Regions from separate parts of the Alteromonas fortis genome, predicted to be linked through region 2. Evidence: predicted binding sites of a transcription regulator. Region 2 holds the regulator's gene; each other region holds the start of a gene.
The links. The regulator LexA, encoded in region 2, represses DNA repair genes until DNA is damaged. The targets are predictions, from matches to a motif close to TACTGTATNNNNATACAGTA.

Region 1: a site for LexA is predicted at 3,411-3,430, ahead of PCAR9_RS18520 (YebG family protein). Genes of this name have one in related genera too.
Region 3: a site for LexA is predicted at 5,826-5,845, ahead of recN (DNA repair protein RecN). Genes of this name have one in related genera too.
Region 4: a site for LexA is predicted at 3,406-3,425, ahead of dinB (DNA polymerase IV). Genes of this name have one in related genera too.

What each region holds. Positions count from the first base shown of each region.
Region 1 covers NZ_LR812090.1:4,325,693-4,333,157, reverse strand. The annotation lists gene PCAR9_RS18535 (methyl-accepting chemotaxis protein) at 1-667, shown strand, start outside; gene PCAR9_RS18530 (ABC transporter permease) at 693-2,027, opposite strand; gene PCAR9_RS18525 (ABC transporter ATP-binding protein) at 2,027-2,830, opposite strand; gene PCAR9_RS18520 (YebG family protein) at 3,078-3,365, opposite strand; gene PCAR9_RS18515 (GAF domain-containing sensor histidine kinase) at 3,623-4,858, shown strand; gene rpsF (30S ribosomal protein S6) at 5,044-5,445, shown strand; gene rpsR (30S ribosomal protein S18) at 5,457-5,684, shown strand; gene rplI (50S ribosomal protein L9) at 5,711-6,163, shown strand; gene PCAR9_RS18495 (efflux RND transporter permease subunit) at 6,622-7,465, shown strand, end outside.
Region 2 covers NZ_LR812090.1:4,573,822-4,581,286, forward strand. The annotation lists gene PCAR9_RS19615 (SURF1 family protein) at 1-117, opposite strand, end outside; gene PCAR9_RS19620 (DUF2909 domain-containing protein) at 163-372, shown strand; gene PCAR9_RS19625 (cytochrome c oxidase subunit 3) at 389-1,282, opposite strand; gene PCAR9_RS19630 (cytochrome c oxidase assembly protein) at 1,306-1,893, opposite strand; gene ctaD (cytochrome c oxidase subunit I) at 2,045-3,688, opposite strand; gene coxB (cytochrome c oxidase subunit II) at 3,699-4,862, opposite strand; gene lexA (transcriptional repressor LexA) at 5,445-6,071, opposite strand; gene PCAR9_RS19650 (glycerophosphodiester phosphodiesterase family protein) at 6,312-7,465, shown strand, end outside.
Region 3 covers NZ_LR812090.1:1,507,610-1,515,074, forward strand. The annotation lists gene PCAR9_RS06625 (hypothetical protein) at 1-326, opposite strand, end outside; gene PCAR9_RS06630 (arsenate reductase family protein) at 942-1,436, shown strand; gene PCAR9_RS06635 (DUF445 domain-containing protein) at 1,449-2,735, shown strand; gene tmpT (thiopurine S-methyltransferase) at 2,861-3,514, opposite strand; gene PCAR9_RS06645 (outer membrane protein assembly factor BamE) at 3,619-3,975, opposite strand; gene recN (DNA repair protein RecN) at 4,100-5,785, opposite strand; gene dps (DNA starvation/stationary phase protection protein Dps) at 6,201-6,710, opposite strand; gene nadK (NAD(+) kinase) at 6,970-7,465, opposite strand, start outside.
Region 4 covers NZ_LR812090.1:3,956,009-3,963,473, forward strand. The annotation lists gene rutR (HTH-type transcriptional regulator RutR) at 1-323, shown strand, start outside; gene PCAR9_RS16960 (VF530 family protein) at 409-627, shown strand; gene PCAR9_RS16965 (MBL fold metallo-hydrolase) at 667-1,557, opposite strand; gene PCAR9_RS16970 (DUF1653 domain-containing protein) at 1,621-1,869, opposite strand; gene dinB (DNA polymerase IV) at 2,300-3,373, opposite strand; gene PCAR9_RS16980 (FG-GAP repeat domain-containing protein) at 3,651-7,241, opposite strand.

The DNA.
Region 1 (7,465 bases), 250 kb from region 2:
TAAAACAGCCGCAGCCAACGTAGAAACAGGTAACCAAAAAGCTGAACAAGCCATGCAGGCAATTGTTGCTTTGCGCGAGGCGGTAGAGTCAATTTCAACAACGGTAACTGAGCTCGCTCAGTCAACCAGCGATATAGGTGAAGCGGCCAACATTATATCCACCATTGCCGAGCAAACTAACCTGCTTGCGCTTAATGCTGCCATTGAAGCAGCTAGGGCAGGTGAGCAGGGAAGGGGGTTTGCAGTTGTTGCCGATGAAGTACGTACATTGGCTTCGAAAACCCGTGAATCAACCGATAAAATCCACAATATCATCAGTGAACTGGCTGAGCGTTCTGATCGCGCTGTGCGGGTATCTACAGAAGGGCTAGCTTCAGCAGAGCACGGCAGTATAATCGTGGAAGAAACACGTGGGGCATTATTTGAAATAAATAATGCGGTGAAAGGTATTGCTGATGCTACGGTAGAAATGTCTTCTGCTGTAGAAGAGCAAAGCACGGTGGCAGAGCATATTAACCAGCAGTTAGTGGAAGTGGCTGATGGCGCTTCTGAAACTCAGCGCTCCTCTGAGGCATCGCTAGCAGCGAGCCACGATTTACGCGCTACGGTAAATCAAGTTCACGAGCTTATTTTGCGTTTCAGTACAGACAAGCGGGTAGGAGAGTAGCCCTCTCCCCCCGTGTGGGCTTCGCCTAGTTCGTATTGAGTCCAGCATGTAGGCCGCGTTTATAGGCGGCGACGGCTGGGAACAGAGAAACTAAGTAGGTGCACCCTAGTATAAGTAAAATGATAATAACGCTGCTTTGACCAAACAGCGGACTACTCAAAAACAATCCATAGGTACTGCTTAACCAGGGTTTTAGTGCGCTCATTAACCCGGCCACCAAACCTAAGCTTAGCAAAGCACTCAACATAGTAAGCAGCATAGCTTCAATTTGAATAAGTAGAAGTAGGGTGAAAGGTCCTGCTCCAATGGTACGTAAAACCGCTATCTCTTGGTAACGTTCACGCATAGTTGCAAGTAGCATAGTCGCAAGCCCAATAAGTGCGCATATAACGATAAGGCCAGATAACCCAAGCAATAGCGACTCTACATTTCCCATAATTTGCCAAAGCTCAGCGAGTGCCATTCCCGGTAGTATAGCCATAAGCGGCTCTTTCTTACTTTGGTTGATTTGGTACTGAAGTTGTAACGCTGTAACGCGATGTTTTAGCCCAAGCATCACTACAGATACTGACTCAGGCGAAAACGCTTCGCTGTTGTATGTCTCATGTTCATCGGTATGCTCGCCGTGCTCGTGCTCGTGCTCGTGCTCGTGCTCGTGCTCGTGCTCGTCTGCGGTGGATTTATTACTCGATTTACGGCCTAACATTGAAGTGGGCGAATGCTTAGGCCCTGTGTGGGCTTCTTCAAGCCCCTGTAAGGTGACATACACAGCCTTATCTACGGGGGTGCCCGTTTTATCTAAAATACCGGAAATAGTAAAAGGGTGGTCGTCGTGATTATTGAATGAGACACTGCCTAAACCGTGAGAAATAATAATTTTATCACCCACTTCATATCCCAATGATTCCGCTATATCAGCACCAACTACTGTAGATAGCGGCTGAGTAAATGTCGCTCCATCAGATAGCTCTAGTGACTGCATGTCACCGTATTTAAAGTGGTCAAAGAAGCTGTTGGTCGTACCTACCACCCTAAAACCTCGGTGAGTATCACCTAAAGAGAGGGGTATAAGCCACGACACCTGTTTGTTAGATTTAAGCGATGCAACACTCTTATATTCAATGCCCTTAGTGGGTGTTCCTATATTAAACACCGACGACAATAGTAGATTAAGCTGGCCGCTTGGAGCACCAACGATAAGGTCGACGCCGGACACTGTTCGCGTAAAGCTGGTTTTCACTTGGCTGCGAATAATATCAACGCATAGAAGTAAACTAATGCTGATGGTAATGCTTAACAGCGTAAGTATTGCCGTTGTTTTCCTGCGCTTTAGACTTTCAATAGCAATGGTACTTAGCATTACGCACGCTCCTGTGCTTGTTCGATGCCACCGACTGAGGATATTGCGTGGTTCGTACTTGGGCTCAATTCACTGATACTGCAATGACGGTCAAAATAGCTCTCCATGGCTTTATCATGGCTAACGAAAATCATGGTGCTCTTATCTGCAACATCTTTTAACAGCGACATAAAGCTATCTCGCGCATCGCTATCTAACGCCGAAGTCGGTTCATCGACAATTAATAACTGTGGGTCATTAATAAGCGCTCGGGCTATAGCTACACGCTGCTGCTGGCCTATACTTAGGGCATCGGCCTTTGCGTGTAGTACTTGTGAAGGAAGCTGTAGCTTGTCGAGTAAATGGAGAAGCTTATCATCTCCTGCCGTTTTACTTACTTTACTATTTGCGAAGTACACTGCAGCGTTAATATTTTGTGCCACAGAAAGATACGGAATAAGATTGAACTGCTGAAAGACAACGCCAATATTGCGTGCTCTAAACTTGTCTCGCTGACGGTTTGATAAGGAAGAGAAAGGCTGCGATAACAAGGTTATGTCGCCTTGGGTGGGTGTCAAAGTACCGCATAGTAAATTAAGCAATGTACTCTTTCCGCTACCCGAAGGGCCTGATAGAAAAACATGTTCACCTTGTGGCACCAGCCATGCTTTTATATCAATGACGGGCGGGCTTTCTTTACTGTACGAAAACTGTAAATTATTTACTTCAATTGCTGGGTTGCACTCTTCTATTAATGCGTTGTGCTTTTTAGGCACTGCGTTGCGCTGGGAATGAGTGCTATTGTTTTTATTGATGGTATTCACGCTAAGCCCGACCTGTATATATGTCTTATGTTCACATTAGCAAAGGCGATACTTTGTTCCTTACTTCTTTACCAACTTATTTCAGCTAGCAAGAAGCAAGTAACGGGAGGTAGCACCGCTTTAAAGTGATGTTATCAAATAACATCATTTTGCGAAGTTATGTTATCAGAACTTACGCATTTAAAGCGGCAGTTGCTCTTACTTATTGTTCATCATAACGACATAAAGGGCGAGTTGAGCTACATTATTAGCCGTTGGCCTGTAGCTTTACTACTTCTGCGCTTTCATCTTCTAATACGCTTTCTGCTGTTGCGCCTTTAAAGATTTTGCTGACTTTATCTTTGTTTTTCGCCAGCATAATTGTGAGTTCTTCCACTACACTATCGTCTAGCTTGATACCCTTCGCATGAATATAGTCAGCAAGGTTATCTGCTGCATCAAGCATCTTATCGTACTGATCCGCTTCTTTTTTGTCGGTAGTTACCAATTTTTCTACCCCTTTGTGCGTAACAACATACTGTGTGGTAATGGCCATGGTAGGTCCCCTGTTTATTAAAGACACAAAAACTGTACAGCAAAATACTGTATAAATAAACAGTTGAATGGTAATATTATTGATAACATTGCTGAGCATTATCATTTAGTATGGGGGGTAGCTTAATGTGCATTTGAATTCAAACTCAATGGAAGCCGTAAGTTAATTATTTATTTCAGCGTCTCACATACCTGGAACAGAAGAAAAGTAGCGTTCATAAGCACGCTCTCGAAAAAAGGAATTCTAAAGTTATGGTAGTGAGTGAAGCTGTTCAGCAAGATATTCAGGCTATAGACGCAATCGAAGCAGTCCCTTATATAATGCAAATATTGGCCAGTAGCTTAGATTTGCGTTTTATCTGTGTTGCGAGAGTCACCGAAGAAGCATGGACAATGTGTGCCGTATTAGATAATGCAGAATTTGGTCTAACCCCTGGCGATCATTTGGAAATTGAAACTACCTTTTGTAGAACCGTCAGAGCAAGCAAAAAACAGATAGTCATTAATCATGCATCTGCTGATAGTGAATATTGTGATAATCCCATTCCTATTATGTATGGTTTTGAAAGTTATTTCTCCTACCCCATATATGATGCAAATGGTGACTTTTTTGGAACGCTTTGCGGCCTAGACCCAGAACCTAGGGAGTTACGCAACGAACTTGTTCACGGGCAAATTAGCGCTTTCGCTAAACTTATATCTAGCCAAATTTTATTAAAAGACCAGATGGAGCGTTCACAGGCGCAACTTACTGATGCAAGAAATATTGCTCGCCTTCAAGAACAGTATATCGCTATTTTAGGCCACGATATTCGGACGCCCTTATCTTCCATTCAAATTGGTATCAGCTTTCTTGACGACATAATAAAAGACAGTCAAATAGCCAGCACTGTTCAAGTACCTGTATTTAAAGCAGTGTCGAGAATGAAAAATAGTGTGCAGAGGATGACGCGTTTAATTGAAGATGCGATGGACTTTACTCATAGCCGTATGGGCGAAGGGCTACCTGTGAAAATGGCCAAAGCAGTCAGTTTAGCGCAACAGTTGAATTATACGGCTGAAGAGCTAGCTACTAATTACCCTAATTGCACTATCAGAACGCATATCGATATCACCGAGCAGCTGGTCTGTGATGAAAAGCGAGTGTGTCAGCTTTTATCTAATTTACTGAAAAATGCACTGGTTCACGGTGACCAAGCCCATCCGGTATATGTGAAAGTCATCACCAACCGAAACGATTTCATTCTCAGTGTGCAAAATAGCGGTACACCAATATCTGATGAGTCTAAGGCGCGTCTTTTTCAGCCTTTCTGGCGTAAAGAAAGCAGTGTAAAAAACGACGGGTTAGGGTTGGGGTTATTTATCGCATCAGAAATTGCAAGAGCGCACCAAGGTTCACTGAGCGTGACTTCTGATTTTAACGGCACAGAATTTACCTTTTGCTTTCCTTTAATCCGTGTTTCTTCTATTCCACATGAAAGCGTTTCGCATTAACCGCGAAACGTTATTGGTACAAACTACTTAAATAATGACAAGCGCAAAATGATTGCAAAAGTTGATTAATGCTTGTGCAACGATGTTTGTGTGCGTATAATGCGCGCCCTTACAGCCATCCCAATTCGTTCCTTGTCTCCATACAGTCGGCTGTACTGTCGAGGCTACAACCGTAAGGAGCTATAATGCGTCATTACGAAATCGTATTTATGGTTCACCCTGATCAGAGTGAACAAGTACCTGGTATGATCGAGCGTTATACCACAATCCTAAAGCAAGACGGTGGTCAGATTCATCGTTTAGAAGATTGGGGCCGTCGTCAACTGGCTTACCCAATTGAAAAGCTGCACAAAGCCCACTACGTACTAATCAATGCTGAAGCGTCTGCAGAAGCTGTTGATGAATTGGAAAATGCTTTCCGTTTCAACGACGTGATCCTACGTAACATGGTTATGCGCACTAAGACTGCTGTGACTGAGCCTTCTCCAATGATGAAAGAAGAGCCTCGTCGTGAGCGTCGTGACGATTCTGCTCCTCGCCAAGATCGCGCGGAAAAGAAAACTGAAACCACTGAAGACAACGCTTAAGGAGATCACCCATGGCTCGTTTTTTCAGACGTCGTAAGTTCTGCCGTTTCACTGCAGAAGGTGTGACTGAGATTGATTACAAAGATATCGCTACTCTTAAGAACTACATCACTGAGAGCGGTAAAATTGTCCCTAGCCGTATTACTGGTACAAGCGCAAAATATCAGCGTCAGCTGTCTTCTGCGATCAAGCGCGCACGTTTTCTTGCGTTGCTTCCGTACACTGATTCACACAAGTAATTTGGCGAATATAAGGGTTAGCTAAGATGAATATCATCCTACTAGATAAAATCGCCAACCTTGGCGGCCTGGGCGACCAAGTGACTGTTAAGTCTGGTTACGCTCGTAACTTCCTTTTCCCACAGGGTAAAGCGGTTCCTGCAACTAAAGACAACGTTGAAAAGTTCGAAGCACGTCGTGCTGAGCTTGAAGCGAAAATTGCTGAGCAACTAGCTGCTGCTAACGCACGCGCTGAAAAAGTTGCTGAGCTTGCTGAAGTTACAATCGCAGCTCCTGCTGGTGACGAAGGTAAACTATTTGGCTCTGTTGGTACTCGTGACATCGCTGATGCAATCACTGCAGCTGGCGTTGAAGTACAAAAAGCAGAAGTTAAACTACCTACTGGTACTCTTCGTGAGACTGGTGAGTATGACATCGACTTACAACTTCACTCTGACGTTATCACTTCAATCAAAGTGATCATCATTGCTGAAGCGTAATCGCTGACGTATTTGAAAAAAGCCGCTCTTGGAGCGGCTTTTTTTTGCTCTAAATTTTTTTCCGATACTTAAGAACAATACCAATCCGCATTGATGATTGCCCACCCAGAAGGTGCTGGTAAGTTTCCTAGCAAAGCGTGGGAATGCAGGAATGGCCGTTGCTTTTCAAATTCCCAGAGTGAAGCTTGCCAGACCTTACCGAAGGGCGAGTTTAAAAAATCCCTACCCTCACTCCACGTCGCGACGCCTAATTGACGATGGGTGTAAGCAAATATGTCCAGCGTCGGCAAATAGCCTATTTTTTAGGTCCACTCATCTACGACAAATAACGTTTTTTAAATAGTTTTTAAACATAATGTTAATAATCGCTGAAATTCTTAGTGTCACGGCTTTAAACTTTTTCTGTCATTGCTGCGACCTATAGTAAACCGAATAATAAAAAGCATAAGTGCCATCTTATGGACATTACTAAGCAAGCAATAAAAAACGCGACCGGGGTAGGTATCGGTATAACGCTACTGGTATTTTTAGGTCTATATAGCCTGTTTAATTTACCGGTACAGCTGTTTCCTGACATTGAACGACCTAATATTAACATTCAGACCTCTTGGCGCGCTGCGTCGCCTCAAGAGATTGAGTCGGAGATCATTGAACCTCAAGAGGAAGTGCTGCAGGGGATCCCTGGCCTTGAGTCGATGAATGCATGGGCAAACCAAGGTAATGCGTGGATTAATCTAGAGTTTGGTTTAGATACGGACATGCAGAAGACACTCATTGAAGTGATTAGCCGCATGAACCGTGTACCGCCACTACCTCGCGATGCCCTGTCTCCTAATATTATGCTTGCTGGAAGTGGGGGAGACGCCCCCGCTTTGACCTACTTTTTTCTTCAGCGCCTTCCGGGCAATCCAAACGAAATTAATACCTATGTGACCTTTTTTACCGATGTCATTAAACCTCAGCTTGAATCTATTCCGGGTGTTGCAAGAGCGCGTATGGAAAGCGGGGTTGGCGGCGTCGAGGAGTTTCAAATTGTTTTCGACCCGTTTAAAGCGGCGCAGTTAGGCATTGACCTGACGGCAGTTGCCAACGAGTTGGGGCGTGCGAATGATATTTCAGGCGGCTTTGTCGATGTGGGCAGAAGACGCTATACCCTGCGTTTTGAAGGTCGTTACGAGCCTACGCAAATGGGTGAAATGATCCTTGAATGGCGAGACGGTAGCCCTATTACTTTGCATGACATTGCCGACATTAAAATCACCCGCGCTGACGGTGCAAACTACAGTGTGCAAAACGGCAATC
Region 2 (7,465 bases):
TAAACGTTGTTGCTTTTGGACCATGCGATCAAGTTGCCAGTAACCTAGCCCGCACATAATCGCCACACTAAAACCCGTGAGTAACCAAGGAATAACGTAGCGAGTGCGAAAAAGCATGATTATCTCGCACCCTGCAAAATGAGAATAAAAACAGAGGTGAGTATGTTGATAAAAATAGTCCTTGTTGCTTTGGTACTGTACATGATTGTTAATCTGTTCATGGCGATGCGCATTATGATAAAAAACGACACATCTAAGGGGCCAATGAGTAAATATATTGGTCGACGTGTGCTCACTTCTGCCATCATCGTCGTTATCATTCTTATCGCTATTGGTACTGGTTTAATTACCCCAAACCCAAGACCTTATTAAGTTTGGGGCGTTATTTTTAGAGCACGTAAACAAAGATGTAGAGCATGACCCACACCACATCTACAAAGTGCCAATACCAGCTTCCCGCCTGAAAAGCGAAATGGTTTTCCGGTGTGAAATGCCCCTTCAACACTCTAAAAAACAATACAATAAGAATGATGGTGCCAAGGGTCACATGCATGCCGTGAAACCCGGTCAGCATAAAGAAGGTGTTGCCGTAAATGCCCGACTGCAGAGTAAGACCTAGGTCGCGATAAGCATGTATATATTCTTCCACCTGTAAAAACAGGAACCCACACCCAAGTAAAATGGTAATGCCCAGCATTAGCGTTAACTGCTTGCGTTTGTTTTGCTCTAGACCCACATGGGCGAAGTGCAGTGTAATAGATGAGATAAGCAGGATAATTGTATTAATAGTCGGTAGCCCAGCAGCGCTCATTTCTTGCGTAGTAATGCCTCCTGGCGTTGATACCAGCGGCCACATGGCCTCAAAAGTCGGCCACAGAACTTCATTGGTCATAGCGTTATTCGATGCACCACCAAGCCATGGAACCGAGATAAACCGTGCGTAGTAGAGCGCACCGAAAAACGCAGCGAAAAACATCACCTCTGAAAAGATAAACCAGCTCATGCCTTGGCGGTACGAACGGCCTAGCTGGTCGCTGTAAAGCCCAGCCATAGACTCATCAATTTGGTTTTTAAACCAGCCCACTAGCATAACCAGCAATACGGCTATTCCCGCTAAAAGGATATGACCGCCATAGCCGGTTTCGCCTTTGGTTGCCTGCACCACATAGTTTCCTGCACCTACGGCGATAAGAAATAGAGCAACGGCCCCTACAATGGGCCATGGGCTTTGCGCGGGTACATAGTATTTTTGGTATTCGTGATTCTGTACTTCGGTTTGCATTTTCTTCTCCTTATCCCTTCTGCTTATTCGCCAGTTGATGGTGTTGAAGCCATAAAGGGATTCGGTGTTGTCGTTAGGTCACTGGCTCGCGCTGTGACGTCATAGAGTGTGTACTGCAAGGTAAAAAAGGTTATATCTTCAGGAAGCTGTGGGTCGACGTAGAACTGCATAGGCATATAGGCCTCACTCCCCGCATCAAGTGGCTGCTGATTGAAGCAGAAGCATTCCGTTTTATTCAGATAGAGCGCTGCTGTGCCGGGGGATACAGAGGGAATGGCTTGAGCGACGATATTACTTGATGCAGGATTTCTCACATAAAACGATACCGTGTTTAGCTCGCCAGGGTGCACTTTCACACGCTTAGTTTCGGCGCGAAACTCCCACGGCATACCGGTATTTGTACGAGTAATAAACTCTACGGTCACTTCTCGCGATTCATCAATCTCAACTGATTGGTAGACGGCTGCCGTGTTCTCGGTTTTGCCATTAATGCCCGCTACGTCACAAAATACGTCATACAAAGGAACCAAGGCGAAGCCAAAGCCAAACATGCCAATGACAATAGCAACAAGCTTGATAACCATTTTGTTATTTGCACTTTGCTGTGACATCACGCAACCTCCGGGTAACTTCAAAAGTGAAGCTTGGTAAACGCTTGTATAGCCGCTTACCTACTTCACCGTCAGCAATATGTGAATACCATCCTTACCGTTACTGCCTAGCGCTTTACAAGAATGGCTAATTCACAAACCCCACCTATCGTTACTTCACGACAGGCGGCGTTTCAAACGTGTGATAAGGAGCAGGGGATGGAATTTCCCACTCCAACCCTTCAGCGCCATCCCAAACTTGCGCCGATACCGCTTCACCTTGCTTTTTACACGCTTTAATAAGCAGGGCAAGGAAGATAAGCTGAGATAAACCGAAAGCGAAGCCCCCCAAGCTTATCCATTTATTGAAATCAGCGAACTGTAATGCATAGTCAGGAATACGACGTGGCATACCCGCTAAACCAACAAAGTGCATAGGGAAGAACAACACATTTACCGATACTAAAGAGCACCAGAAATGCCATTTAGCCAAAGTAGTGTCGTACATTTTGCCTGTCCATTTAGGCAGCCAGTAATAAACGGCCGCCATTATTGAAAAGACCGCCCCAGTTACCAGAACATAGTGAAAGTGAGCCACTACAAAATAGGTATCGTGATATTGGAAATCCACGGGTGTTATCGCCAGCATTAGTCCTGATAGCCCACCGATGGTAAACAGAACAATGAAGGCAATAGCGAACATCATTGGCATTTCAAAGCTTAGTGAACCACGCCACATTGTCGCTACCCAGTTAAACACCTTAACCCCAGTGGGCACAGAGATAAGCATGGTGGCAAACATAAAGAACATTTCCATGTACACCGGCATGCCCGTGGTAAACATATGATGAGCCCACACTACAAAAGAAAGTAGAGCGATAGACGCCGTGGCGTACACCATAGAGGCATAACCAAATAGCTGCTTTCTAGAAAAGGTAGGTACAATTTGCGAGATAATGCCGAAAGCGGGCAAAATCATAATGTAGACCTCGGGGTGCCCGAAGAACCAGAAAATGTGCTGGAACATAACTGGGTCGCCACCACCTGCGGCATCAAAGAAACTGGTTCCGAAGAACTTGTCTGTTAATACCATGGTCACTGCACCGGCGAGTACTGGCATAACGGCAATAAGCAAAAATGCAGTGATAAGCCACGTCCACACGAATAGCGGCATTTTCATCCAAGTCATGCCTGGCGCACGCATATTGAAAATAGTCACTATCACGTTAATCGCACCCATAATGGATGAGATACCCATAATGTGAACAGAGAACACGAACAGCGCGGTTGAATCGCCACTATAGGTTGTTGAGAGCGGCGCATAGAAAGTCCAACCAAAGGCAGGGCCACCACCTTCCATAAATAGCGAGCTAAGCAGAATCAAAAAGGCGCCGGGTAAAATCCAAAAGCTCCAGTTATTCATGCGCGGCAATGCCATATCTGGGGCGCCAATCATCATTGGAATAAGCCAGTTCGCGAGCCCTGTAAAGGCTGGCATCACGGCACCAAATACCATGATAAGCCCGTGCACAGTGGTCATTTGGTTAAAAAAGTTAGGCTCAACAATTTGAAGGCCAGGTTGGAATAGTTCAGCGCGAATAACCATGGCCATTGCGCCGCCAACCAAAAACATTATGAAGGCAAACCACAGATACAGTGTGCCTATGTCTTTATGGTTAGTGGTAAACAGCCAGCGCGTTATTCCTTTAGGAATATGGTCGTGATGCTCATGGTCATCATGTAGGTGATCGCCATGCACTTGGCCAACATGAGGCGCAGAGGTATCTGGCGAAATAACTTCAGTTGCTTTGCTCATTTGTCTGCTCCTAGTTTCCGTTTGCCACTGCATTAACGTCTTTGGCTTGAACCATATCGCCAGTGTTATTGCCCCACGCATTGCGCTCGTAAGTGACAACCGCAGCAATTTCTTTAAGGCTCAGCATTTTGCTAAACGCCTGCATAGCTGTACCCGCCTTACCATGTAGGACAATGTCGATGTGACCTTGCTGATCTTCTAACGCCATCTTGCTGCCTTTAAGTGCTGGAAATACACCTGGTAAACCCTCACCATTTGGCATATGGCACGCTGCACACGTGGCGTTGTAAACGCGCTCGCCTTCTTTCATCAATTCATCCATGGACATATTCATAGAAAGTAGGCGTTGCTCTTCTTCTTTGGCTTTGCGAACAATTTCTTCTTGTTCGCCCATCCATTTATCAAATTCTGCTGGCTCTTTAGCGATAACCACTACTGGCATGTAGCCATGGTCTTTTCCGCAAAGTTCTGCGCACTGCCCGCGATAAATGCCCGGCTCATTGACCTTGGCCCATGACTCGTTAATAAAGCCTGGGTTTGCATCTTTTTTAACGGCAAAATCTGGAACCCACCACGAATGGATAACGTCGTCAGAGGTAATAAGAAAACGTACTTTTTTCCCAGTTGGAATGACTAACGGACGGTCAACTTCAAGCAAGTAATTGTCGGTTTTTTGAAATTTGTTCTCTATTTGCTCACGCTGAGTTGCAAGCAGTGAGTAAAATTCCACGTCGCTGTCCATGTACTTGTAGTGCCATTTCCACTGAGAGCCCGTGACTAACACTGTCATGTCAGGCTCAGACGTGTCTTCCATTGCAATAAGCGTGTTCGCCGCCGGCACAGCCATAAAAATTAGAATAAGAAAAGGAACAACGGTCCATGCTATTTCAACCTTCACATTTTCGTGAAAGTTAGCGGGCTTAGCGCCACGAGACTTCCGATGAAGATACATTGAGGCAAACATCACCCCAAAGACGACTACCGCAATCCCTACGCATATAAAGAACATCAGCATATGCAGATCATAAACCTGCCCGCTGATGTCGGTGGCACCGCGTCTTAAATTAAGAGAAGAGACTTCTTCACTAACTTCTTGCGCAAGAAGTAACGGGGAAAAAAGCAAAAACGGTATTGTTGAACACCACTTTGCGAAAACGGTCGTTAGTTGTTTCACTCAGCACCTCCGTAATAGCAAGACCAAAAACGCTGATTATTTTGCGCACTGCCCTACCAAATGGTTTGCGAACGATTGACCCATCACCTCAACTTGTAAAACAAATTTAGAGCCACTGTTATTATTTTGTTAACCTCTGTATAAGAATTGCGCAATAATGCCGTGCCGTCTAGTCTTTTCTATTAAAAATTTAATGAAGAGGTTAATTTTTAATCATTTCATGTAGCAGGGTTGCGTTACAATTTTGGTAGAGTGGGTATAAGGCGTGCTGACGGCGCTTAAAAGATCAAACGCGCATTTTGAACGGGGAGCTGATGAGGATGAAGCTTTATTTAGTCACAAAATCAACAATTAACACATCGCTTCTCGTGTTTTTCAAACAAATTTTCAAATAATAAATGTGCTTTAGCCACTCTATACTCGGGCCAAATAGCGCATATCTTTCATACAACGGTGATGCCAGATTTCATAATTTTGAAACATACCAATAAACGCTAAACTAAGAAATTTAACTAAAATTTGGTACTAAAAGACATAAAAAAAGCGGCTAATACGCCGCTTTTGATTGAAGATGCTAAAACCTTACATCCAGTCGGCGTTTCTTATAACACCCACGGCAATACCTTCTATAGCAAAAGGCTCATTAGCAAGGTCTACTTTAATTGGCGAAAACTCTTCGTTTTCAGCATGAAGTAATACTTCACGACCGCGCTTTTCTAAACGCTTAACCGTAACGTCTTCATCCACCCGCGCTACAACTACCTGACCGTTGTGGACATCAGTCGTGCGATGCACAGCAAGAAGATCGCCATCCAAGATACCGATGTCCTTCATACTCATGCCGTTTACACGAAGTAAAAAGTCTGCCTGAGGCTGAAACAAAGCAGGGTCGACCTTGTAGTGCGATTCTACATGCTCTTGCGCCAAAATTGGCTCACCAGCCGCCACGCGCCCGATTAGGGGCAGGCCTTCTTCTTCTGGTGCAGTGTCCTCAAGGGGGATATTGAGCTTAATACCACGAGAGGTACCAGGCAAAATTTCAATTACGCCCTTACGCGCCAATGCCTTCAAATGTTCTTCTGCTGCGTTGGCAGAACGAAAACCAAGTTGACGAGCAATTTCCGCACGCGTAGGCGGCATTCCCGTTTCTAGCATGGTTGTTTTAATAAGTTCTAAAACTTCAGTTTGTCGAGCTGTGAGTGGGCGCATAAAAGACCTGTCTGTTCATACAGTTCCTGTAAGTATATACACCTAAAAACAAATAACAAGTAGTAAGCCTTGTGAGAAAAGCTCGAGGTGCCTTTAACATTCTTTATTTCCTATAAAAAATGTAGCCGATTCGTAACCCCATTATCACGAAACTGACACGCTCAACGCTTAGCGTAATTTTGGGCAGATGTTAATTACCCTACAAATAAAACTTAATTCATTAATTACAATGGAAAATTTATGAAACTAATTAAAAAAATACTTACGGTATTAGTCGTCACTCTAAGCTTAGCAGCGTGTGATGACGACTCTGTAGAAGTCGTTGAGCTAGAAAAACAGGTAGTTGTCGAAAACACAGTAACCGTGGTCGAAACAGTTGAAGTTCCTGTTATCGTTCAAGTACCGGCTGGAGAGGCCCCGAATATACAGATAGGGGCGCGCCCATCTTTTCTTGTAGAGGATATGGATGATGGAGAGCTAAAGACTGCACTACAACAATGTAGTGAAGGCCCGTTTTATAAAACAGATTTTTCAATTGGGCACCGTGGAGCGTCACTGCAGTTCCCGGAGCACACGAAAGAAGCCTACGAATCAGCGGCAAAACTTGGCGCAGGGATAGTAGAGTGTGACGTTACATTTACTAAAGATAAAGCTTTAGTGTGCAGGCATTCGCAGTGTGACTTGCATACTACAACGAATATACTCTCTACCGATTTGGCTGATAATTGCTCTGTACCCTTTACACCGGCCGACCCTGAAAATGGCATTGCCGCCCAAGCGCAGTGCTGCACCAGCGATATAACACTCGCAGAATTCAAAACGCTAAAAGGTAAAATGGACGCAGCGAACCCAAATGCAACCAATGTAGATGAGTATTTAGATGGTACAGCAAACTGGCGCACAGACTTATATTCATCAAAAGGTACCCTGTTAACACACGCAGAAAGTATAGAACTGTTCAAAAAGTTAAATGTGAAAATGACACCAGAGCTTAAAACGCCATCTGTTCAAATGCCTTTTGATGGTTTCACACAGCAACAATATGCTCAAAAGATGATAGATGAATACAAAGCAGCAGGCATTGAACCAGAAAATGTCTGGCCGCAGTCATTTAACTTAGCAGATGTGAAATACTGGATTGAGAATGAACCAGCTTTCGGCAATCAAGCGGTGTATCTAGACGATAGATATGGCGCCCAAAGCGCAGATGGCGAAGATGGCGTCACCGCTGAGCAATTAGTTAATAATCCCGAACTGTTAACTCCAACTATGGAACAACTTGTTGCAGATGGGGTACAAATAATTGCTCCACCAATTTGGGTCTTATTGACGGTTGAAAATGAAAAGATAGTGCCTTCCCCATACGCGATTGCGGCGAAAGAAGCAGGGCTTGA
Region 3 (7,465 bases), 3.1 Mb from region 2:
ATCCCCTTAACCACACTCAGATTCGAATTTGCGCTAACATCGCCATTTACAATATCAATGTTTCGGACAGTCACATGGCTACCCATTTCTAGGTTCCCATTAACGATGCTAACTTCATCTGCGGCAGCGTGATCGCTAATTTCCACATTGCCGTTTACAGAAGATATATCGCCAGCATGCTTTCCTTCGGCAATGTCGATATTACCCAGAATTGAACTGAAATCACTACCTTCCAAAGCGTTTGCGTTGCCGACATGAATGACGCAGCCACTTAGTAGAGTGGCGGAGAGCAACATAGCAGTACTGGCAATTATCGACTTTTTCATATTCTTATATCCTTAATGGTTTTTATATACTTTAGATAGCACGCTTTAATGATGTTGGTACTAAACACAAATTTTGATATGTCGTGTTATGTGTTTATAACCTTTGCTTCATACTTATCACGTATCGTGCCACTCTTAAAAAGTCATTTAAATCATGGGGTTAGTGTTTTTTTGTTAAAAGGTTAGCAAGCGTAGTGGCGTGATGAAACGTTTTGTAGTTTTAAGCGCCAATATATAGCGAATTTGACCATACGAATTAACATGCACTTAAGCATAGAAGTGGACAGACACTTATTTAGCTTTAAGAAACGAGCTGGACGCTCTAATTTAGTGGTAAAGCTCCAACAAAGCTGGTTATCTAAATACTCTTCTGCTAAGTATCAAGTTAGAGATATTGTGAGTGTGTGTCCGCCCAGTACAGGTGCGAAGTGATTAGTTCGCAGAAGAGCGAGTGTGTGTCCGCCCAGTACAGGTGCGAAGTGATTAGTCTGTAGAAAAGCGAGTGTGTGTCCACGAAGTACAGGCTGGATATCTAGGCTGATTAGGGGGGCTGTCCTCGATCTTAAACAGTATGTTGGTATTTATAGTTTTCATTTTTTGTTGAGGTGAGTAACGATGATAAAGGTTTATCATAATCCAGAATGTGGAACGTCTAGAAATGTACTTGCAGTGATTAGAGCGGCGGGATATGACGTGGAAGTTATTGAGTATTTGAGTGTAGGGTGGGAGCGTGAACAGCTAAGCTATTTATTGCATGCAGCAGGCTTGACGCCTCGACAGGCGCTTAGGACAACAAAGTCGCCAGCGGCTGAGTTAGGGTTGCTTGATGAGTCGGTCAGCAACGAAGCTATCTTCGAACTTATGTTGAAGCATCCTATCCTGGTAAATAGGCCTATTGTTTGCATTCCTAAACATAAATATGAAAAAACAGCTTCATTATCTTCCGACCCAAATGAAGATAATGCTGTTGCTGATAACGCGAAAGAAACAGTAAAACTATGTCGGCCTAGTGAAGCTGTATTGGATATTTTACCGGTATGGCCAAAAGGCCCTTTTGCTAAAGAAGACGGTACACCATTAATTGACCAAGACGGTGAACGAGTAATTTAAACGGAGTAGTTTATGACGGACAAATATGCACAGCTAAACAGGTCCAAAAGGCTCGCATTGGCCTGTTTAGTTTTTGCCGCAGGTGTATTTGTCTTTACGGTATTACTACCCAAGTTTTACCCAAACTTACAGGGTACATGGTGGTTAGGGCTTATAAAGATGGCGAGCGAGGCGGCACTCATCGGTGGCCTTGCTGACTGGTTTGCTGTAACTGCGCTGTTTAAACCAATACCAGCCCAGTACCCTATTCCCCATACCAATATCGTGGCAAGTAATAAGTCGGTTATTGCTAATAACTTGTCTTTATTCGTTAAAGAGAAATTCTTTCACCCCGAAGCGATAGAAAAACTAATTCGAGACAGCGACCCTGCGAAGGGCGCTGGAAGATGGTTGTCACAGGAAAGAAACGCTACTCGCTTAAGTCGCTTTATTTGTGACGCCTTTGCCGGCGTGTTACGTGTACTTGATGACAAACCCGTCAAAGCGTTTATTGCTAAAACAGCGCAGAAGGGTATTAACCAACTTGATCTTAGGCAGCTTATGGCAACCTCGTTAGGTGCCGTGACGAAAGAACGCCAGCACCAAATCGTGCTCGATAGGGTATTAGGGAAACTAGCTAAGCTGCTCGCAGAGCCCGAAACTCAAATTTATATAGCAGATACGCTGGTCGTCTGGTTAAAAACTGAGTACAGCCGCATCGAAAAGCTCTTGCCGTCCAGCTGGCTAAGCGAGCAGGGTGCGCTGATTGCTGTTAAAGCCGTTTCAAGTATTTTAGAGGATATATACGAGGATGAGCACCATCCTATTCGACATGCTTTCGACGAACAGGTGCATGAGTTTTTATATGAGCTACAGCACAGCCCGTTAATGGAGAAAAAGGTAAACAGCTATCGCGAAAAAATCATTAATGACCCAGCATTAAATACCTATGTTCAGCAATCATGGGCCAAATTTCATCAATGGCTCTTAACGTCCCTTGAAGAACAAAATGGCAAAGCAGAAACTAAAGTGTCGGGTTTGCTAAAAGACTTGGGCACAACGTTAACGCAAGACAGTGAGTTAGCAAAAGCGTTTAATAAACACATTGGAGAAGCGGCTAAATATATGGCGCCTGAGTTGGCTGAATTTCTAACCCGCCATATCCGCAACACCATCAATAGCTGGGACGAACGCGAGATGGCAGAGCAGGTAGAACTAAATATTGGTCGCGACCTACAAAAAGTGCGTATTAACGGCACTATTGTCGGTGGTCTAATAGGTGCAGTATTGTTTGGAGTGGAGGCGCTATTAGGGCTATAGACGCAGACCTTTGCAACACTACTGGCAATGCATGGAGTAGGGCGCTACTGAATTAGCCATCCAAATTCGAAGTAGTGGTATTGGCTCAAACACTATATGCATGTAACAAAAGGCTGCGATAAAACCTACTTAGCTGTTAGGGCAAATACCAAATTATCAGCGTCTACTTTACCTTTTAAGCCGCCTTCAAGCACTGAGCGCTCTAACCTATTAATGTCGTAGGCGCCAGCGTAAAGTGCATCAACGGTTTTTTCGTTTACGCTAAATGGAGGGCCGGCCATTTCATTCTGGTCATACTCGAACGAAATGATTAGCTGAGGCGCGCATTGAGTAATGGTAATTAAGTGTGCAGCGTATTGCTCGCGAAGCGGACTGGGCAGTGCAACTAAAGCTGCTCTGTCGTAAACACCGGTAACGTCACCTATGTCGCTTGACGTAAGTTTAAAAATATCGCCCACGTGTATGGTTAAGCCGTCTTTGGTGTAAACCTTACCCTTTGCCGTTGGGGTAACGGTAGGCTCGGCTCCCAGCTCTTCAAATAGCTGTATGATAGCCACTTCGCTCAGTTCAGCACCTACCACCTCACAACCTTGGGAAAGTAGCCAGCCGATGTCACGGGTTTTACCACATAGCGGAACAAATATGCGTTTCAAAGCAGCGCTCGAGTTCTCGCTACCAAGCAGAAAAGACGAATATTTTACAAGAAGCGCATTGCCTTCGGGCTCATGAAATCCGATTTCGTTATTTTGCCATTTACTGTGCCAAAAACTGTGTTCCATGTATGCCTCAATCAGGTAAATGATGTAACTCGAAAAACAGGTGTTGTTATTTAGGGTACTAGAAACTATAAAGGTAGCGTGAAACGCTACCTTTATAAATATAATTAGTTATCAAGCGGTGTGTTGAAGTCTTCAGATAACTCGAAGTCGCCTTCAACCGTGGTGACTTTGTCATCTACAAAGTTTATTACCATTTGCTTCTGAAAATCTTTTCCGCGCTTTTCCATACCGCGTTTCATATCGTAAACGTAGTACCAAGTGTCATCATCGAACGAGTCTTGAACAACAGGGTTGCCTAATACATAAATAACTTGTTCTTTTGTCATTCCAACACGCAGCTTTTCAACGTCTCTTTGATCAAGGAAGTTTCCCTGGGGAACGTCGATACGATATATCCAGTTCGAGCAAGCGGTTGATGTAAGTGTGATACCAAGAATTACTAATAGGTGTTGCAACTTCATGCGTTAATTTGTCCAGTATTGCCTTTGTTAGTGCCAGCGAATTTCGCGAAGGCGAATTTCGAGGCTGTTTTATTGCAAGCGCGAAGGCATGCTACATTGACAACTATGACCAATCAACTGCATTTTAGTTCGATGCTGCGCTTTTTAGCAGTTCTTTTGCGTTTGCTAAGGCCGATTTGGTTACTTTGTCACCGGCTAGCAATCTCGCTAACTCATCAATACGGTCTTGCTTGGTAAGCGGTAGCATTTGAGTTTCTGTGCTTTCCCCATCAGTGAGCTTAGTTACGAACAGCTGGTTATGCGCCTGCGCAGCTACTTGTGGTAAATGCGTTACACACATTACTTGAGATTGCTTGCCCAGTTTGCGCAACAGACCGCCAACGATAGATGCAGTTGGCCCACTAATACCTGTATCGACCTCATCGAAAATCATGGTAGGAGTTGCGTGATTGTCACTCGCAATTACCTGGATAGCTAGCCCTATCCTTGATAATTCACCACCTGACACCACTTTTTCTAACTTGTCTGCATCCTGACCAGGGTTTGTAGACACTTTGAACTCGACAGTATCAAGACCTGTGCTAACAGGCTTCTTAAGCTCATCGTACTGAATTTGAATATCGACTTTTGCATGAGGCATATTCATTTGACGAATCTGAAGCTCAATATCTTTACTTAATTTACCTGCAGCACGTTGTCTGCTTTCAGACAACCCTTTGGTCGCGATTAGGTATGTTGCTCGCGCTTTTTCTACTTCGCCTTCAAGTGTGCCTAACAGCGTTTCTTGTTCAGATAGTGAATTGAATTCGGCGGCGAGTTCCTGATGGTGTTGATATAGCCCTTCTGGCATAACGCTGTGTTTACGTGCCAGATCCATCGCTTTAGCATAGCGCGCTTCAACTTGCTGTAGACGAAGCGGGTCAATCTCTAACTGATCGCAGTAGCTACGCAGCTCTCCCGCAGCTTCTTCTACTTGAATTGCTGCGTCATTTAGTAACGCTATCATAGGCGTTAGGCTTGCGTCATGGGCTTCTAATTCGCCCAAGCGCTCAATGCTGCTTTGAATCACTGATAAAGCGTTGCCCTCATCATTTTCATATAAGTTGTACACGCTAGTCTGCGCTTGTTCTAAAAGACTTTGACCATTGCTCAAGCGCTTGTGCTCTATTTCCAACTCTTCGAACTCGCCCTCTTCAATAGCGAACTCATCAAGCTCTTGAACCTGATAGGTTAACAGCTGAATTCTATCTTCTCGTTGCTGTGCTTGCGCTTGAAGTGTCTTTAGTGTGCGTTGCTTATCACGCCAGATTGAATGAGTTTCCGTAACTTGCGCTAACAATTCATCATGTTTAGCGTAACCGTCAACCAGGTCTCTTTGATGATCTTCTTTCAACAGTTGCAGGTGTGTGTTTTGACCGTGAATGGCTAACAAATACTGGCCTAAGCCTTTTAACTGCTGAAGCGAAGCGGGAATACCGTTGATAAACGCTTTTGAACGACCTTCTTTAGAAATAACTCTGCGAATAAAGCAGCTGTTTTCATCCTCGTCTGAGGTAAGTTCATGTTCATCGAGAAATGCTTTAGCTAATGCGTTACTGCTCAAAGAAAAGTGTGCGATGATTTCAGCTTTCGTACTTCCTTTACGCACAGCATTTGCGTCGGCACGTTCGCCTAAGCACAAGCTTAACGCATCAATAGCAATTGATTTACCTGCGCCGGTTTCTCCGGTTATTGCAGTAAGCCCGTTTTCCAGTTGAACCGATAATTGTTTTACAACAGCAAAATTAGAAATAGAAAGATGCGCTAACATAACCACACTCGAAAAAGTTGAACATGATGATATATACAGTAACTGATAATATATACAGTATTTTGGCTGTGTAAAGTTAAGTCGTGAAAAAATTACGCTAAAATTAAGAAGGAAGCTAATAAAGTTTGAGAAATCAATGTTATAACTTCGAATGGTTATTTGAGGTTATAAGTAACCAGCATAAACGAAATTAATGAGAACGCGTGTTTTACAAAAATTTATACAGTACTAATCTACGTAAAATTCGATAGCCTAAAGCCTGTCTGTAAAGAAGGTTTGTAAGCCAATACGTTGACTGCTGTAACGGTTTTTTAAAACCAAACAGCAAAAAGGAGAGCCAAAGCTCTCCTTTAAAATTCCAATTTTAATTGAATTATAAATCGTCAGATAACTATCTAAAATTCAATAGAAAAGCTTATTGCTGCAACTCACCGCTTCCAGATTCAATGTGTGCGCGCACGAACCACTGAAACTGTTCTAAGTCTGCCAGCTGACCAGTGATCATATCTTCCGATACTGGGTCAATTTCACCAAGAAGCTCTAGCGCTTTTCTATGGTCACCATTTACGCCGTCATAAACAGCGTCTAGTGCCTTAAGGTGGTCAAGTACTAAACCTTTCCCTAGTTCATAATCGCTCCAGCTGCGACCTTCAACAATGGCTTTCGGTGTGCCTTTCGGTACGCCGCCTAACGTTGCAATTCGTTCGGCAATGGTGTCGGTCATTTCGCGTACTGCATCTACCTGAGGGTCTAGCATTTCATGCACGCCAATAAAATTTGGGCCTACCACGTTCCAGTGAATGTGCTTTAAGGTTAACTGTAAATCTAATAGTGCAACCAATCGCTGATCCAATACCTTAATTGTTTTGGCAGCAGCATCGTTATCCATTCCTGGGGCTGTAAATTTGATATTGGTGTTACTCATGATATCTCCTATTGAATGTAAATAAATCAGCACGATGTAAAACATCATAAGGGGCAAAATCTTACTAGCCCTGTGCCAACAACTTACTTTGATAGGTGCAACGGGTATGCCGAATTCTGAGAATTCTATAAGTACACGTTTTTAATAGAGAAATATGGGAAGATTAAAAAATCTTTATTTTTCAAGCCTGTAGCAATTAAGAAAATGCTACAGGCTAATGTAATAAATGCACATTAGAAAAGATGAATAGTGAATGAGGCTAGTAAAGCTTACTGCCCCAACCTAGCTTTTTGCGAAGTACGTTGAAATAGCTGTAACCCTTGGGATGAACAAGGTGAAGCTTGTCTACGCTCTTGTTAATGCGGATTTCATCGCCGGGCAGTACGGGTAGTACAATGTGACTATCGCAACTTACCTGCAAGGAATCACTGTTTACTTTTGATACTTTCATCGATACCTGACTGTCTGCATCAACAACAATGGGGCGACTGCTCAGTGTGTGAGGAAACATAGGCACCAGCGTTAGTGCATCAAGCTTTGGCATAATGATAGGGCCGCCGGCAGATAGGGAGTATGCAGTCGAGCCTGTAGGTGTGGCGACAATCAACCCGTCGCTACGCTGACTGAATACGAATTGCTCATCGATATAAATTTCAAATTCCATCATATGAGCAACTTTGCCGTGGTGCAGCACCACTTCGTTTACAGCAGAGTTGTTACTTTTAAGCTTTTCGTGCCGGTAAACTTCGACTTCA
Region 4 (7,465 bases), 620 kb from region 2:
CGAGAGACAACCCCGCTGAATCTAAGCTTTTTTGTATGGAAGTGGTACAAGGTGCACCGCTTTTAATAAAGGAATTAGAAACGCCGCTTAAAACATTGCTAGACGTAAAAAGCGCCGTCATTAATGAGTGGATTGAGGCGGGAAAGCTTAAATCTGTCGACCCCATACACCTAATTTTTAGCATTTGGGCCATTACGCAGCACTACGCCGATTTCAGCGTTCAGATTAAAGCGGTCACCGGCAAAGATTTGAGCGATCCCGACTTCTTCGATAGCACGCTTAGTAACATTCAGCACATTATTTTAGATGGGCTAAAGCCTTAAAGACGAATGGGGTCAGAGTAATGACTCTGACCCCATTGTTTGTGATAAACTAAAACATAGAGTACATGCAAATTAGCGGAACATTATGGACCAACAACCGAACAATCCCCTACACGGCTTAACGCTTGAAAAAATTGTGACACAGCTTCACGAGCGCTACGGCTGGGACGGGTTGTATTACCGCATAAGAGTGAACTGCTTTAACAACGACCCTTCGATTAAATCGTCTCTTAAGTTTCTTAGAAAGACCCAGTGGGCGCGAGACAAAGTAGAACAGCTCTATATTCAAACGTTTAGTAATTAGAATAGTGTAGCGTTTTACACTGACCCCATTATTTGTGGCCTAAGCATCGGTGTAAAGCGTAGCTATCCACTTCTCTTCAGTAATAAAGTTCCAACCCCAGTCAGCCCATTTTTCATCTAAGCCCATCGCTTTAACTTCATCAAGGGTTTTTCCGTCTTGCTTAAGTGCCTTAACGTAGTCGAAAGTTTCGCTGATCATGGCTAAAAACGCGGTGTATTCTTGCTTGTTACTAATATCGCCGTGACCGGGAATAATAATGGTCTGGTCATTTATTTTTGCCAGCAACTGCTCTACCGATTCCATGTAGCCTTCCACATTGCCACCTGCACCTTGGTCAATGTAGGGAAAACGGCCATTGAAGAATAAGTCGCCCGTGTGCATGACGTTTGGTTGCTCAAACCACACTACGCTATCGCCGTCGGTGTGGCCTACTGCTAAGTGCATTACATGTAGGGTTTCACCATTGAAGTAAATTTTAATCCCATCTTCATAGGTAATGGTTGGCAGGGCTTCCGGTTTTATCTTCTCATCATTGGCTAGCCGAACGCGCACATTTTCATGGGCGAGAATGGTGGCACCTTTGTGAGTGTGGAAAAATGCATTAGAGCCTGTGTGATCGCCGTGATAATGCGTGTTTATCACATATTTAGGCTTATCACTGCCTAGCTCACCAAGCTGTGCCGCTATTTTTTCAGCCAGTGGCGCAAATTGGTCGTCGATGATAAGAACACCGTCTTCCCCAGCTGATACACCAATATTTCCACCTGCACCTGTAAGCATGTGCACAGAGCCTTTTATCGCTGTGGCTTTAACTTCGACATCGGCGAACCTGTCTTGTGCATTTGCCGGGTGAATCGCTGAATAAATTAAAGGGCTTGCAGCTAAGAACGCAGCCATAATATGGGCGCTAGAACGAGGTGCAGTTTTCATTATTATTTCCTTGTAAGAAGCCTGTTTAAATAAGACCTTTTACACTATGACCTAATTTCACAATTAGATCATTTTTTCGTCATTAGGGATATCACCCACATAAGCGAAACGAGGAAGGGTTTCTCCATCTTTTTCAACTGACTCTAAAAACATATCCAGAGGGCGAACCCATAACGCTTTTTCACCATAGCACGGCCGATAAACCACTAATTTGCTTTCGTCTTCTGAATGGGTCGCCACTTCGTATACATCGTATAAATTGCCTTTGTAATGCTTGTAACGACCGGGGGTTTTAAGGTTTGTATCTATCATGATGCCTCAAAGTTCATTACTGTTAGTCTTCATATACCCAGTATACTTCGTGTTGACCGTGTAATGTAGACTGCGAATGTTGGCGACTTACTTCAGCTCTTTAGAATGCCTAGCTGATTTCAGAGCATACTTCAAAGGCAGTAGCCCACCACCGACCAACACAATTATTCTCAAAGCCTTATTTTCTACAAATAATTGAGGGTTGAAGAAGCAAGCGATCACTACAGCACTTGCTAAAATAGTAAAGGCAATATCGCCCCAAAAAAGAAATTTTTCTAATCTGCATTTTCCGTCCCTGTTTCTCGCTGTAACCTTTGTACTCTAAAAAAACATGTTAGAACACTAAAATCTGAAACTTGCCTAACCAATACACTCTAGAATACATAGGGCGCTTACAGTGCACGATTTACATTATAAAAAGTACTGGCGATTAGTAGCCTTCAAAAGGCAAAACCAGCTGTTGTGTTGATTGGTCGGCAGCGAGGCCTATATGCACGCCAACAAGACGAATGCCACGCCCTGTTGCTCGCTCAAAAGCTTCCTGCATTAATGTACGAAAATAAGCTTCATCTAGCGTGGCGCAACGATGTTCAACCGTAGTTAGCTGAAAGTCATTAAACTTAAGCTTTACGCCTTGTGTACGAATACGCACAGGCTTGCCCGTCCGCTTCTTATGGTTTTCCATGCGCTCCTGAAGCTTTTCAAACAAATGGGGCAGAAAGTCGATACATTGATCGATAGTGTGTATATCTTCGCTTAGCGTGCGCTCTACCCCTATAGACTTGCGCTCTCGCGATACTGACAACTCTCGCTCATCGATGCCATGAGCCCGTTCCCAAAGCACACTACCAAATTTACCCAACTCTTTTTGGATGCGTTCGAAAGGATACTTACGAACGTCATTGCAGGTATTAAGCCCCATGCGCTGCAGCTTTTGCATGGTAACTTTGCCCACGCCTGGAATTTTCTTTAGCGGCATTTCGCGTACAAACTCATCAAGTTTGTCGGGCGTGATCACACAGATACCGTCAGGCTTGTTTTCATCGCTGGCTACTTTTGCCACGAATTTGCAAGGCGCGACCCCTGCTGAAGCGGTAAGACCTAACTCGCTTTCAATACGAGCGCGTATTTCTTCAGCAATTAACGTGGCACTGCCCCCACAAAACTCACTATTGGTCACGTCCAAATAGGCTTCATCTAATGATAGGGGCTCAATAAGGTCAGTGTAGTCAGCAAAAATCTTACGTATTTTTTGCGACTCGGCAGCGTATACATCCATACGCCCCTTAACCAGGGTTAAATTCGGACACAGCTTTAGGGCATACGCAGTAGCCATAGCTGAGCGCACACCGAATTTTCGAGCGGGATAATTACAGGTAGAGATAACACCGCGGCGGTCGGCACTTCCACCAATAGCGATGGGAATATTGCGCAAAGCTGGGTTGTCGCGCATTTCAACTGCGGCGTAAAAACAATCCATGTCGACGTGGATAATTTTTCGCATTACCTGCCTTTGCTCTTAACGTGCTCACACGAAACTGTACAAAAAGACAGTATATTATCAATAGCGTTTAATTACACTACCTCGTTTGGATTATTAACGAGATTGATTGGACCCCGCTCTTTTTCGTAAACGGTTTAAGTTAAAACGAGTGTTTTTTACAGAACGTTGCCAGAATTAAAGTACTAAACAAAAAAGCGGCGACACACCAACATTGATGTGTCGCCGCTCAATTATGTAAACGCCAAAACAAGTATCCGAATTGTTCCAGCAGTTTTACTTAATTCGCTCGGCCTAACCAGTACATTACCCGAGATGTTGCCATCATCACTTCTAGGCTTCCCTCAGCAGATTTTCTCGCGTGTAGAGAGTGGCTGCGGGCCGGCCCAATCAACGCTGGACTTTTCCAAATACTGATGCCTTCAACCGTCATTTCGCTGAGTTCAGAAGCACTGTAGTAACTCCAATCATCGTCATGCGCCGTTGTCACAAGAAGTGTTTGTTCAGTAGCGGTTACTGGATTAGCTACCATGTCTACAATAACCTTACTCACCGAAACGTCTGATGTCTTAGTCAAACTAGTGTCAGCTACATCAAATATAACCAGTGATTGGTTCTGATTGTTATAACAGGCCAGTTCAGCGGCAGCGTCACTATCAGCGTTAATAAAGGCAAGGCGCGCGCAAGAAATATCGGCGCTTGCCTGAATAGAGAAACCTGATGTTGTTGGCTTGAGTAATTGCGTTATGTCGTCGCCTTGAGAAAGCGCCACATACACATTGCCATTCATCGCGACAATATCAAAATCACGGAAATATTGAGGCATGGTGTAAGTGGCCAACATAACTTGATTGTTCACGTCGACCGCTTTCAATGTGCGACCATCAACATACACTGCATCATCGAAACCATCGTTATTAAAGTCGAATGCCTTGATAACTGAAACGTTGTTCGAATAATCGCCTGTAATCTCGTATTGGATAGAGAAATCATTTAATCGCATTGCGGCGAAGGCGCCATCATAGGTTTCTGCACTAGGTAGGAATAAATCACCAGCACCGTCATTGTTGTAATCGGTAGTTACAGCAATACTAGAGTTATCCCAGTTAGATGAAATCTCTTCACTAGTAATGTAATTCCCTGAGTTCTCCATTAGTAAGACCTTGGAGCCGTCATAACCGCTCCCCGTACTCGGCACAAAGAAAACAGCACGTTCGTCACCAGGATACAAATCTGCCCACCCAGCCGCGTTAAAGCTGTCTAGTTGATGTGTGGTTGCCGTCGTTTTTATTGTTGCAGAAGTGGCTGTGACATCTGCCGTTACGAGTAAATCTTCACCAGAAGAAGTAGTGCCAGTGCCCCATAACAGTTCGTTAAGGCCATCATTGTCGGCATCGCCAAGGGTCAGCGAGGTTGAACCGTGATCAACCATATCAACGCTAAATACTGAAGTGAGCGTATTATTAGACAGCTTCATGGCGTGGACGTTGCCCCATTGGCAGTCCCCTACAAGCAATACAGGGTTACTATCGTCAGTCAGTTTTCCTGCGCTAATGTCGCAAGTATTAAAATTCTCAACACTCGTAATTTGAGACTTGTCTTGTGCTGAGTATACATAGATGTAAGACCAACTGTCAGCGCCTACAATTTCATCAATACCGTCGCCATTTATATCGGCAACGGCAATGTGATGACTACCAAATCCTGAGTTCAAAAACCACTGGTTTTCACCAGTATCAAGGTCATAAACCAAACCAGAATTGGTAACCAGTTCTAACTGAGCGTCGGAATCTACATTACCCAGAGCAATTTCATAGGTATTTTCAGCGGTAAACGTAAATAAAGGTGATTCTGGCGAATTAAGATCTACCACCACAATATTATTGGCATCGCCGTAATCACGTGATGAATATAGGTAGGCCAATTCATCGTCACCATCATTGTCTATGTCTCCTAGAACAGCACTATGTATGAAATTGTCGGTAGTAAAAAGCGTTGTGGCCGCTTCGTCAATATCGGTAACGATAGATACGCCGTGTTCAGATATCACTAAAATATCGGGGTAATCGTCGTTATCAAAATCGGTACTGAGAACTTGTTTTACTGTTTCACCGTGCTCGATTTTGTAGGGGTACATCCAAGTTTGGTTGTAGCTGCCGTTTTGATAAGACAGTAAAAACACGCGATTTGCAGAATCAGTAGAGAGAACTTCATTGTCGCCGTCGTGGTCGAAATCACCCACTACCATTGAATTGTTCATCTTAGGCACTTCAATACCCGAGCGAGCTAACTCTTGAACGTCATTATTGGTCACTGAGACATCAGTTTTGACTACTTCAGCACCTTCTTCGCCAGTTGAAAAACCAAATTCATAAAGTTGGGTTTTAAACAACTGATTACTCGGCGCTTGCCATGAAATCAATCCATCTTCGTTAATGGTAGCGCCTGCAGGCGCTGACACTAAGGTAGGAGCACCTTGATTGTCGCCAAGATCAGGGTCAGACACAATTGCTCTGAATTCGATATATTCTCCCGGAGACACTGACTCTGGTAAATTCTCAAAAGCTACTTGTGCTGGTGCATCCGACAAGGTAATTGAAGTGCGACCTGACTCTACAGTGTTAGCGCTATCTGAGACGACCATAGACACTTCTACTACATCGTTAAATACAGCGCGGTAGGCTGGAAAGGTATCTCCAGTAACGTCTTCTACTAAAACACCGTTGAGATACCAGCGATAACTAAAGGATAAATCTTCGTAATCTGTATCGCTATCATTATAATAGCCAGGGCTGACAGTAATGGGTGTCGTCGTGTCTACTGAGTCCCAGGTATAAAATTCAGGTGCATAGACAGTGGGTGGGATAGACATGTCAGCAATAGCGACAAGTGATCTGTCTGCAAGGTTACCACCAATTAAATCATAGGCATCAACTATAAATGTACCTACATCGTAGTTACCGTCGTTATCAGTATCTTCTAAATAACGAATAATGCCTTCTTCAAAAAGTAAGGTTGCAGTTTTATCACCCGCTACCACTACTTCACCCATATACATGTACGGCGATAAATACTCTGGGCCCTCTGCTTCAATCGCTAATTTACCTTTAGAGCCTACATAGAAATCTAATTCAGCATGGTTAACGCTTTCACCGGGTGAATCAGATATGTTGTAATTCCCCACCAATTTATATTGCTCTGCGCCAATAGTGAACGCGACATGTTGGTTGGTATCTACGTAGAAGTGATAGTTACCGTTAGTTTCGTTGTAGCCTTCATCGATTGAGACAACGCCTGACAAAGTATAAGGTATACCTTCGATATTCCATGTCAGACTGTCGAAATACATACTGTATTTCGCAGCGCTATCTGACACACTTTCAATGGCAATAGCCGTCGACCCAGAAATAGCAACGCCATTGCTATGCAACCAACAGTTTTGGTAATTCATGGCGATGGTACCTGTTAAGGTATCGGATACTTTGCCGTCATAAGCGACACTACCGCCTAGAGCACAGGCATACGTTTTCTTAATCGTTCCGCCGTTTATGTCATTAGAAAAATCCTGTTCTGCCAGTTCTGGTACTGTCATGACGGAATCATTAAATAATAAATTGAAGGCTTGTTGGACCAGCTCTATATCTACTTCCGCATTATCTGTCTCGCCTTGGTATTGTGCATTTGCAATTGCCTTGGCTGCAGTGTTGAGCCGTGATGGGGTGTAGTCTTTCGCGTTTAAGATGATGGATGATGACGAAACCGGAGTGGAGCCTCCGTTATCCGACACATCAGAGTCTGAACCTCCGCCTCCACATGCGGCTAGGGATAATGCGATTATACTGAAGGTCCCGAGGCGTACACTGCGTGTCATAACTCTTCCTTGATGTTTTATTATTGGTATTGGTATTGGTATTTTATGAGACGTAAATTTAACCTAAATACAAATGTGGAGCAACGAAATATAAGTTGAGCGAAACAAAGCTACAAAATATAAACGCCGGTTCATGGCTTGTTTGTAAAGATAACGTTCCCTTTAACTGTTTCGCCCATGAAGCATCCCCGACAAGTTACATTTATTTAGCTGTTCAGACTCAG